Regions from separate parts of the Streptomyces sp. NPDC030143 genome, predicted to be linked through region 1. Evidence: riboswitches for the same ligand, from Rfam matches in the RefSeq annotation. Region 1 holds a riboswitch; each other region holds the start of a gene.

Evidence for each region. A riboswitch is a leader RNA that binds a small molecule or an ion and turns the genes downstream of it on or off. The one in region 1 is predicted to bind cobalamin.
Region 2: linked by a shared signal. The riboswitch ahead of ACZ4YY_RS00365 (cobalamin biosynthesis protein) and the one ahead of ACZ4YY_RS03285 (energy-coupling factor ABC transporter permease) in region 1 are both predicted to bind cobalamin.
Region 3: linked by a shared signal. The riboswitch ahead of ACZ4YY_RS32750 (ribonucleoside-diphosphate reductase subunit alpha) and the one ahead of ACZ4YY_RS03285 (energy-coupling factor ABC transporter permease) in region 1 are both predicted to bind cobalamin.
Region 4: linked by a shared signal. The riboswitch ahead of ACZ4YY_RS12605 ((2Fe-2S) ferredoxin domain-containing protein) and the one ahead of ACZ4YY_RS03285 (energy-coupling factor ABC transporter permease) in region 1 are both predicted to bind cobalamin.

What each region holds. Positions count from the first base shown of each region.
Region 1 is NZ_JBVIAY010000002.1:26,689-28,876, forward strand. It holds gene ACZ4YY_RS03280 (energy-coupling factor ABC transporter substrate-binding protein) at 1-122, opposite strand, end outside; gene ACZ4YY_RS03285 (energy-coupling factor ABC transporter permease) at 119-820, opposite strand; cobalamin riboswitch at 851-1,033, opposite strand; gene ACZ4YY_RS03290 (ATP-binding protein) at 1,116-1,565, opposite strand; gene ACZ4YY_RS03295 (PP2C family protein-serine/threonine phosphatase) at 1,795-2,188, opposite strand, start outside.
Region 2 is NZ_JBVIAY010000001.1:82,655-84,842, forward strand. It holds gene ACZ4YY_RS00355 (inorganic phosphate transporter) at 1-432, shown strand, start outside; gene ACZ4YY_RS00360 (hypothetical protein) at 476-697, shown strand; cobalamin riboswitch at 829-967, shown strand; gene ACZ4YY_RS00365 (cobalamin biosynthesis protein) at 1,072-2,016, shown strand; gene ACZ4YY_RS00370 (cobyric acid synthase) at 2,013-2,188, shown strand, end outside.
Region 3 is NZ_JBVIAY010000028.1:69,424-71,611, reverse strand. It holds gene mctP (monocarboxylate uptake permease MctP) at 1-760, shown strand, start outside; adenosylcobalamin-variant (AdoCbl-variant) riboswitch at 1,087-1,185, shown strand; gene ACZ4YY_RS32750 (ribonucleoside-diphosphate reductase subunit alpha) at 1,322-2,188, shown strand, end outside.
Region 4 is NZ_JBVIAY010000005.1:449,123-451,310, reverse strand. It holds partial or broken gene ACZ4YY_RS12610 (SDR family oxidoreductase) at 1-576, shown strand, start outside; gene ACZ4YY_RS12605 ((2Fe-2S) ferredoxin domain-containing protein) at 674-1,108, opposite strand; cobalamin riboswitch at 1,170-1,292, opposite strand; gene ACZ4YY_RS12600 (GHMP family kinase ATP-binding protein) at 1,608-2,188, shown strand, end outside.

The DNA.
Region 1 (2,188 bases):
TCGCCGTCGGAGCCCGCGAAGGGCTCCTCCTTGTGGTCGCCCAGCCCGAGGGCCAGGGGCAGCACGGCGAGCGCCAGCACCGCGAGCAGCAGCAGGAGGTTGATCTTCGTGTTCCGCTTCACCGGGCCGCCGCCTCCGTTCCGGCCGGGGCCTGCCGGCCCGTCACGAGCACGCCCAGACGCGTCAGTTCGCCCTTGCTGGACTGCACCAGCAGACGCATCACCAGCACCGTGAGCAGGCCCTCGCTCACCGCGAGCGGGATCTGCGTGACGGCGAAGATGGACCCGAACTTGCCCAGGGCGCCCAGGAACCCGCTGCCCGGGTCGGGGAACGCGAGCGCCAACTGCACGCTGGTGACGCAGTACGTGGACAGGTCGGCGACGAACGCCCCGAAGAACACCGCGACCATCAGCGGCACGCCGTAGCGCCGCAGCAGCCGGTACATGCCGTAACCGGCCCACGGGCCGACGATCGCCATCGAGAAGACGTTCGCGCCGAGCGTGGTCAGGCCGCCGTGCGCGAGCAGCAGCGCCTGGAAGAGCAGGGTGATGGTGCCCAGCACCGCCATGATCGGCGGCCGGAACAGGATCGCGCCCAGGCCGGTGCCGGTGGGGTGCGAGCAACTGCCGGTGACGGAGGGCAGCTTCAGCGCGGACAGGACGAACGTGAAGGCCCCGGAGGCACCGAGGAGCAGCGTGCTCTCCGGGTGCTCCCGCACCTCACGTTGGAGCGAGCGGACTCCGTGGACGACGAACGGCGCCGACGCGACGCCCCAGGCGACCGCGTGCACCGGAGGCAGGAAACCCTCGGCAATGTGCATGGCTCAGCAGACCCTCTCCAGCACCTCGTGGATGGTTGACGCGCCTTGGCCGGTCTCCTGGCTGACGGGTACCACCGCCCGTACTCCGCCTTCCCGGGTCCGAGGACCCAGTGGCCGCCCGCGAGGGCCGGAGCCGGACTTCCCGATCACAGTGGCGAGGGCCGCACCGGCATCACACCGGATTTCCCGTTCACCAAGGCGTGGTGACAGTAGTGCCCGTACAGGGGTGGTGACAAGCGGCAACGGGGGCGCGCGGACGGTGTCCGGCGGCTCACACCCCGGCGCACACGTCGCCTCAGCGGGGTTCCGGGACGGCCGGGGAGAGGCCCGGCGCCCAGGCGAGGACGGTGACGGTGGTGCCCCGGCCGGCCTCGGTGTCGACGGCGAACTCGTTCACCAGTCTGCGGGCCCCGCTCAGGCCCATGCCGAGGCCCCCGCCGGTGGTGTAGCCGTCGGTCATCGCCAGGTCGAGGTCGCCGATTCCGGGGCCGGTGTCGGTGAAGGCAAGTCTCAGGCCGCGTCGGCCGTCGTCGTCCTGCGGAGCGATCTCGACGTACCCGCCGCCGCCGTGGACCAGGGTGTTGCGGGCCAGCTCGCTGGCCGCGGTGACCAGCTTGGTCTGCTGCACGAGACCGAAGCCGAGGCCCGCGGCGGCCTGCCGCACCCGATGGCGCACCCAGCCCAGATCCGCGTCCGAACCGATCGGCAGCGTGGCCGCGAGGACGTGTCCCGGGACCGGGGTCACGTGACCGCTTCCCGGCCCGCTGCGCGGGTGGCCGGGCCCGCCGGACGTCCGCTCCCGTGCGGGTGGGAGATGAGCGTTGTTCGTCGCGACACCTGCATCGTCTCCCTGCGCACGGAACCGTGCGGCTGCCGGGCGGCACGCCTCCGGCTGATCGTTGCCGTATGACAAACATTAGCGTCGGGGTGCGGTGCGAACAACAGCGGCCGTCCGGCGGGCCGGGGGCTTCGGATCAGCGTCCGCGCCAGTCCAGGCAGACCACCAGGGCGTCGTCGTCCGGGGAGGGCCGGCCACGGTGGACGGTGAGCTCGCGCAGGATGGCGCCCGGCACGTCGGCGGCCGGCAGCAGTCGGGTGGCGGCGATCGCCCGGGCCAGCGCGCCGTCCCCGAACGCCTCGCCGCCGGGGGAGGCCGCCTCGTGGACGCCGTCGCTGACGAAGACGAGGCGGTCGCCCGGCTCGACGCGGAACTCCTGCGTGACGTAGTCGGTCTCCTCGAACATGCCCAGCGGCAACTGGGCCTCGAAATGCACCCGTTCCACGGTCCTGTCGCGCAGCCGCAGCAACTGCGGGGACCCGGCGTCGACCGCCCGGACCAGGCCGGTGACGAGGTCGAAGTCGAGCATC
Region 2 (2,188 bases), on a different contig from region 1:
CTGGGCTTCTCCCTCTCCACCACCCACTCGGTCTCCGGTGCGGTGATGGGCGCGGGCCTGGGCCGCAAGGGCGGTGTCGTCCGCTGGTCCACCGCCACCCGGATGTTCGTCGCCTGGGGTCTGACCCTCCCGGCCGCGGCCCTGGTGGGCGCGCTCGCCGAGTACGTGACCGGCTTCGGCGACTGGGGCACGGCCCTGGTGGCGGTCTTCCTCGTCGGCTCCAGCGCCGCGATCTGGAAGATCTCCCGTCGCGAGGTCGTCGACCACACCAACGTCAACGACTCGGACGAGCCGGCCGGCGTGGTGACCCAGGCGATCGCCGCCGTGACGCCGCCCCCGGCGGGCCCGGTGGCCGAGGCGGGCCTGACGGCCACGATCGCCGCCCCCACGGCCGCCGAGCCGGCCCCGCCGGCCGCCACCACCACCGTCTGAACTGCGCGCACCCGGTTCCGCACCCGCTCAAGAAGGAATCACCATGAAGATCGACTGGGCTGCCCTCGGCTCCGTCTTCGGCGTCAGCCTCGTGGTCACCGTGGCCCTCGTCGGCCTGTTCACCCTCGGCATCACGGGCCTGTCGCGCCGCGAGCGCGCCGCCGCCCAGGGCGAGTCGGCGGCCCTCGCGGTCACCGCGGCCTACGCCTGCTTCGCGGCCTGCGCGGCGGCGGTGGCGTACGGGATCTCCCTGATCGTCGCCTGACGCACGACGCTCCTGCGTGGGCGGGGTGCGGGACGGTTCTCCGTCCCCCACCCCGCCTTTTCGTGCCCGGCCTACACCCGCGTGTGGGGTTCTGCACACTCTCCTCGCGCAGGTCAACGGCAAGTTGACGGCCCTTCCGGGGCCGTGGTGGACTGCCGGGGCCATGTACGGCGGCAAGAGAGGAAGCCGGTGCGAGTCCGGCGCGGTCCCGCCACTGTCACCGGGGGTTGCCCCCCGGGAGCCAGGAACTCTCACCGCCGGTCTCGTCGAACCAGGGCGTGGACACCCTGAGTGAGGACATACCGCCATGCTCGGCTGCCGTTCGAGGTCAAGCGCCGCAACTCCCCTCCGCCACCCCGCGGTCGGCTGAGCCGATGCGGGCCGATCGCGCCTTCGCGTACGGCGCCGCCGCCGGCCTCCTCGGCGACCTGCTGTTCGGCGATCCCCGCCGGGGGCATCCGGTCGCCGCGTTCGGGCGGGCCGCGGGCGCCGTGGAACGGGTGCTGTGGCGGGACCACCGGGGGTGGGGCGCGCTGCACACCGCGGTGTGCGCCGGGGGTGCCGTCGCGCTGGGTGCCGTCGCCGCGCGCGCGGCGCGTACCTCCCCCACCGCCTCCGTCGCCCTGACCGGAGTCGCCACCTGGGCCGTCGTCGGCGGGAGTTCCCTGGTGCGCGAGGCCCGGACCATCGGACGGGCGCTGGAGACCGGCGACGTGGAGACGGCGCGGGCCCGGCTGCCGCACCTGTGCGGGCGGGACCCGCAGGCCCTGGACGCCGACGGGATCGCCCGCGCGGTCGTCGAGTCCGTCGCCGAGAACACCTCCGACGCGGTGGTGGGGGCGCTGGTGTGGGGGGCCGTCGCCGGGGTGCCGGGGCTGCTCGGCTTCCGCGCCGTGAACACCCTCGACGCCATGGTCGGGCACCGGTCGCCACGCCATCGCCGCTACGGCTGGGCCTCGGCCCGGCTCGACGACGTCGCCGGCTGGCCGGGGGCGCGGCTGACGGCCGTCCTGGCGGCCGTCGCCGGGGACGATCCGCGGGGGGCCGTGCGGGCGTGGCGGGCCGATGCCCGCCGGCATCCCAGCCCCAACGCCGGTCCCGTGGAGGCGTCCTTCGCGGGCGCCCTCGGGGTGCGGCTGGGCGGGACGCTCTCCTACGGCGGCCGGGTCGAACACCGGCCGGTGCTCAACGGGGCGGCGGGGCGGCCCGTCGTCGCGCACGACATCGAACGCGCCGCACGGCTCTCCCGCCGTGTCGGTCTGCTCGCGCTCGGCGTGACGGTCGCCGGGCGGCTACTGACAAGGGGGCGTACGCGATGACCGGTGGGGGTCTCCTCGTGGCCGGCACCACCTCCGACGCCGGCAAGAGCGTCGTCACCGCCGGGATCTGCCGGTGGCTGGTGCGGCAGGGGGTGAAGGTCGCGCCGTTCAAGGCGCAGAACATGTCGCTGAACTCGTTCGTGACGCGGGAGGGCGCCGAGATCGGGCGGGC
Region 3 (2,188 bases), on a different contig from region 1:
CACCACGATCCTGCCGCTGTACTCCCTGATGCTGGGCCTGCTCGCCCTGCTCGGCTTCATGGCGATCGCGGCGGGTGTGAAGGTGACCAACGGCCAGCTGGCCATCCCGCAGCTGTTCGAGAACATGTTCCCGGACTGGTTCGCGGGCGTCGCCTTCGCGGCGATCGGCATCGGCGCGCTCGTCCCCGCGGCCATCATGTCGATCGCGGCGGCGAACCTCTTCACCCGCAACGTCTACAAGGACTTCATCAAGCCGGACGCGACGCCCGAGCAGGAGACGAAGGTCTCCAAGCTGGTCTCGCTGCTGGTGAAGGTGGGCGCCCTGGCCTTCGTCCTGACCATGGACAAGACGGTCGCCATCAACTTCCAGCTCCTCGGCGGCATCTGGATCCTGCAGACCTTCCCGGCCCTGGTCGGCGGCCTGTTCACCCGCTGGTTCCACCGCTGGGCGCTGCTCGCCGGCTGGGCGGTCGGCATGGTCTACGGCACGGTCGCCGCGTACGGTGTCGCCTCCCCGACCCAGAAGCACTTCGGCGGCTCGTCGAAGGAGATCCCGGGCATCGGCGAGATCGGCTACATCGGTCTGACGGCGTTCGTGCTCAACCTGGTCGTCACCGTGGTCCTCACCTTCGCCTTCAGGGCCGCCGGCGCCCCCGACGGCATCGACGAGACCAGGCCGGAGGACTACACGGCCGACGCCGGCGACCCCGGCGTCGAGATCGAACTCCCGCCGGCCACGGCGGGCACGCCCACGCATTAGGGGTCCGTGCACCATGAGCGCCCGATCGGGCCGCGTGGTCCGGTGACGTGCACCGCCGCGTCGCCAGGCCGCGCGGCCCAGGGGGCACAGTGCACCGACCGATGGTCCCGTCACCCCGCAGCGGGCCGCCGGCAGCAGGACTGACGGCGGCCCGTTGTCGTGAACACTCACCCCATGGACATGCTCATCGCAGAAGCGGAGCCCGCCGAGTACGCCGCCCTCGGCGACCTCACTCTCCTCACCTACGAACTGACGCTCTGAAACCAGCGCGACACAACATCTGGGGGTGGCATCGCGCCCCGACACAAGATGTATGCTCATGCTCGCTGTCGCCGCAGGGGAATCCGGTGCGAATCCGGAACTGTCCCGCAACGGTGTACTTGCGTGTTTCCGCACGCCTGTTCAGTCCGAGGTCCTGCCGACAGCGCACCCGGCCGTCCGGTCCGGGTGCCCTGACGTCCGGGCCTCGCGGAATGGGCCGGTGGACGCGACGCCGCGTGCGCTCGTGTGCTGCCCCCCGCCCTTCGCAAGGCCCCGTGCCCAGCGAGGGAGAGCCCCCACGTGACCATCGCGCCAGCCGATCCGGCTTCCGTCACCGCGCCGGAGAACGACGGTCCCGGTGCCGCGCTGCTGCGGACCCTGACCGAGCTGACCGCCGACCTCCCCGACGCCGACCCCGGCCGGGTCGCCGCCGCCGCGCTGCGCGGCCGGTCCGCACGGGCGGACGAGACGGAGCTGCGCGAGCTGGCCACGGAGGCGGCCGCCGGCCTGATCTCGGAGGACCCCGCCTACTCGAAGCTGGCCGCCCGGCTGCTGACCGTCGGCATCCGCGCCGAGGCCGCCGCGCAAGGCGTCACCTCGTTCACCGAGTCGGTCGCCGTCGGCCACCGCGAGGGCCTCGTCGCCGACCGCACCGCCGCGTTCGTCCGGCTCCACGCGGCCCGTCTCGACGCGTTGGTCGACCCGGCGGCCGACGACCGCTTCGGCTACTTCGGCCTGCGCACACTCCACAGCCGCTACCTGCTGCGCCACCCCCTCACCCGCAAGGTGATCGAGACGCCCCAGCACTTCCTGCTGCGGGTGGCGAGCGGTCTGGCCGAGGACGACACGGCACGGTCGGTCGACGAGGTGTCCGCGCTCTACGGGCTCATGAGCCGGCTGGACTACCTCCCCTCCTCCCCCACGCTGTTCAACTCCGGCACCCGGCACCCGCAGATGTCGTCCTGCTACCTCCTCGACTCCCCGCTGGACGAACTGGACTCCATCTACGACCGCTACCACCAGGTGGCCCGCCTCTCCAAGCACGCCGGCGGCATCGGACTGTCGTACTCCCGCATCCGCTCCCGGGGGTCGCTGATCCGGGGCACCAACGGGCACTCCAACGGCATCGTGCCGTTCCTGAAGACCCTGGACGCCTCCGTGGCCGCC
Region 4 (2,188 bases), on a different contig from region 1:
ACCTCGGCGGGCACGGGGCCGCCACCACGGCCGTCGAGGCGGACCTCGCCGACCCGGAGGCCGGCCCGGGTCTTCGACGAGGTCGAGGACAGGTCGGGCGGCATCACGGCCCTGGTGATGTGCCACTGCGAGTCGGTCGACTCCGGTCTGCTCGACACCACCGTCGAGAGCTTCGACCGGCACTTCGCGGTCAACGCCCGCGCCACCTGGCTGCTGATCCGCGAGTTCGGCCGGCGGTTCGCCGCCGCACCGGGCACCGGCCGGATCGTCTCCCTCACCAGCGACCACACGGTCGGCAACCTTCCCTACGGTGCGAGCAAGGGCGCCCTGGACCGCATCACCCTGGCCGCCGCGCACGAGTTCGCCCACCTCGGCGTCACCGCCAACGTCGTCAACCCGGGACCGGTGGACACCGGTTGGATGACCGAGGAGGTGCGCGCCGCCGTGATCGGCCGGACCCCGCTCGACCGGCTCGGCACCCCGCAGGACACCGCCCACCTCGTCGACTTCCTCTGCTCGCCGCAGGGCCAGTGGGTCAACGGCCAGCTCCTGATGAGCAACGGCGGCTTCGCGTAGGGCTCGCCCTCCGGACGAGGGGCCTCCCGCGCGTCGGGAGAGCCCGCGCTTCCCGGCGGCGGTCGTCGGATCCGAGGACCGCCGCGCGCCTCGGACCTCAGGAGGCCGTGCGGCGCCCTGGCGGGGTGAAGACGTACAGCTCGAGGATGTCCGGCAGCGGGGCCAGGCCGGGGCCGCCCGCGCGCACCCAGGCGGCGATGTCCTCGGTCGCGTCGGGGTCGTTGACGAGTCCCAGCCACACGGGACGTGCCCCCGCGGCCCGGCCGGCGGCGGAGGGCTGTACCACGACGACGTTGGCCTGGTCGCACACGTCGAGGCAGGCGGAGATGCGCACGGGCACCTGCGCGCGCAGACGGGCGGTCTGCGCCGCGTGATCGACCCCGGTCACCTTGGGACTGCCGCAGCAGCAGTCCCGGCACACGACGACCCGGCACGGTGCCGTCCCGGCCGCCCGCGCGGGCGCCTCGTCGCCGGACGCCTCGTCGCCGGACGCCCCGTCGCCGAACGCCCCGTCGGCCGTTGTCCCGTTCATACCGGGCCCGCCCCTCTCCGGGGAGATCCGCCCCGGTGTCCGTCGAGGAGGCGACGACGTGAGTCTCCTGGCTCTCGGGGCGAGGCTCGTCCCGGCCTTCCCGCCCCGTCCGGGGGCGGTGGCCTGTCGGGATCCGCTCGCCGATCACAGTGGCGGGACCGCGCCGGATTCGCACCGGCTTCCTCGGACCGCCGTCGCCCTGTCGTCGGCCATCATCCCCCATCCGCCGCTCGCCCCCACCCCCGGGTGGCACCCCGCGCGGAGTCGACGGCCGACCCGTCGGAAGGACGCGGCACCCGCCCTGCGGCGCGGGGCACGGTGGTGCCTATGCTCGGGCGTGCAGTCGGCTCACGCCCCCGTCCGACCGGAACTGCGGGGGCCGCGACGCAAGAGGGAACCTCGTGGACGGGTCGGCGGTACGGACGGCGGCACGGTGTGCGCGTGAAAACCTCCCTCCCCTTTCCGGTGCCTGTCGGGGCTCGTGACCAGGAGGTCGGACGTGATCGTGCCCGCGCAGGTTCCCGCCACGCTCGCCGGGGAGCGGGGCGGGACCCGCACCCCGGCGAGCGGTACCGTCTCCGGTGTCTGCCACGGCACCCTGGGCGAGCTGTACCAGGGCCCGCTGCGGGCGGGCGGCGATCCCGACATCGCGCTGGTGTCCTTCCCCGTGGACCGTCATGCCTGGGTGCACTTCACCCCGGGCTCGGAGCCGCCGAACCTGCTGCCGCTCGGGGAGAAGGCGGCGAAGGCCGCCCGGATCTTCCTGGAGCGCTTCGGACTCGACCTGCCGCCGGGCCGCTGGAGCACCCACTCCGAGCTGAAGGTGGGCGTGGGCATGGCCAGTTCGACAGCCGACATCGTGGCGACCCTGCGCTGTCTGTTCCGGCTGTTCGCCCTGCGGTACGACGCGGACGTGGTCCTCGGCGTCCTGGCGGCGATCGAACGGGCCGACAGCGTGTTCCTCGACGAGTTCGCCCTGCACCTCAGCGGCCGCCACCGGGTGGTCCGCCGGCTCGGCACCGACATCGGCTTCCACACCGCCTTCGTCACCGAGCCGGGCACGGTGGACACCGCCGCCGT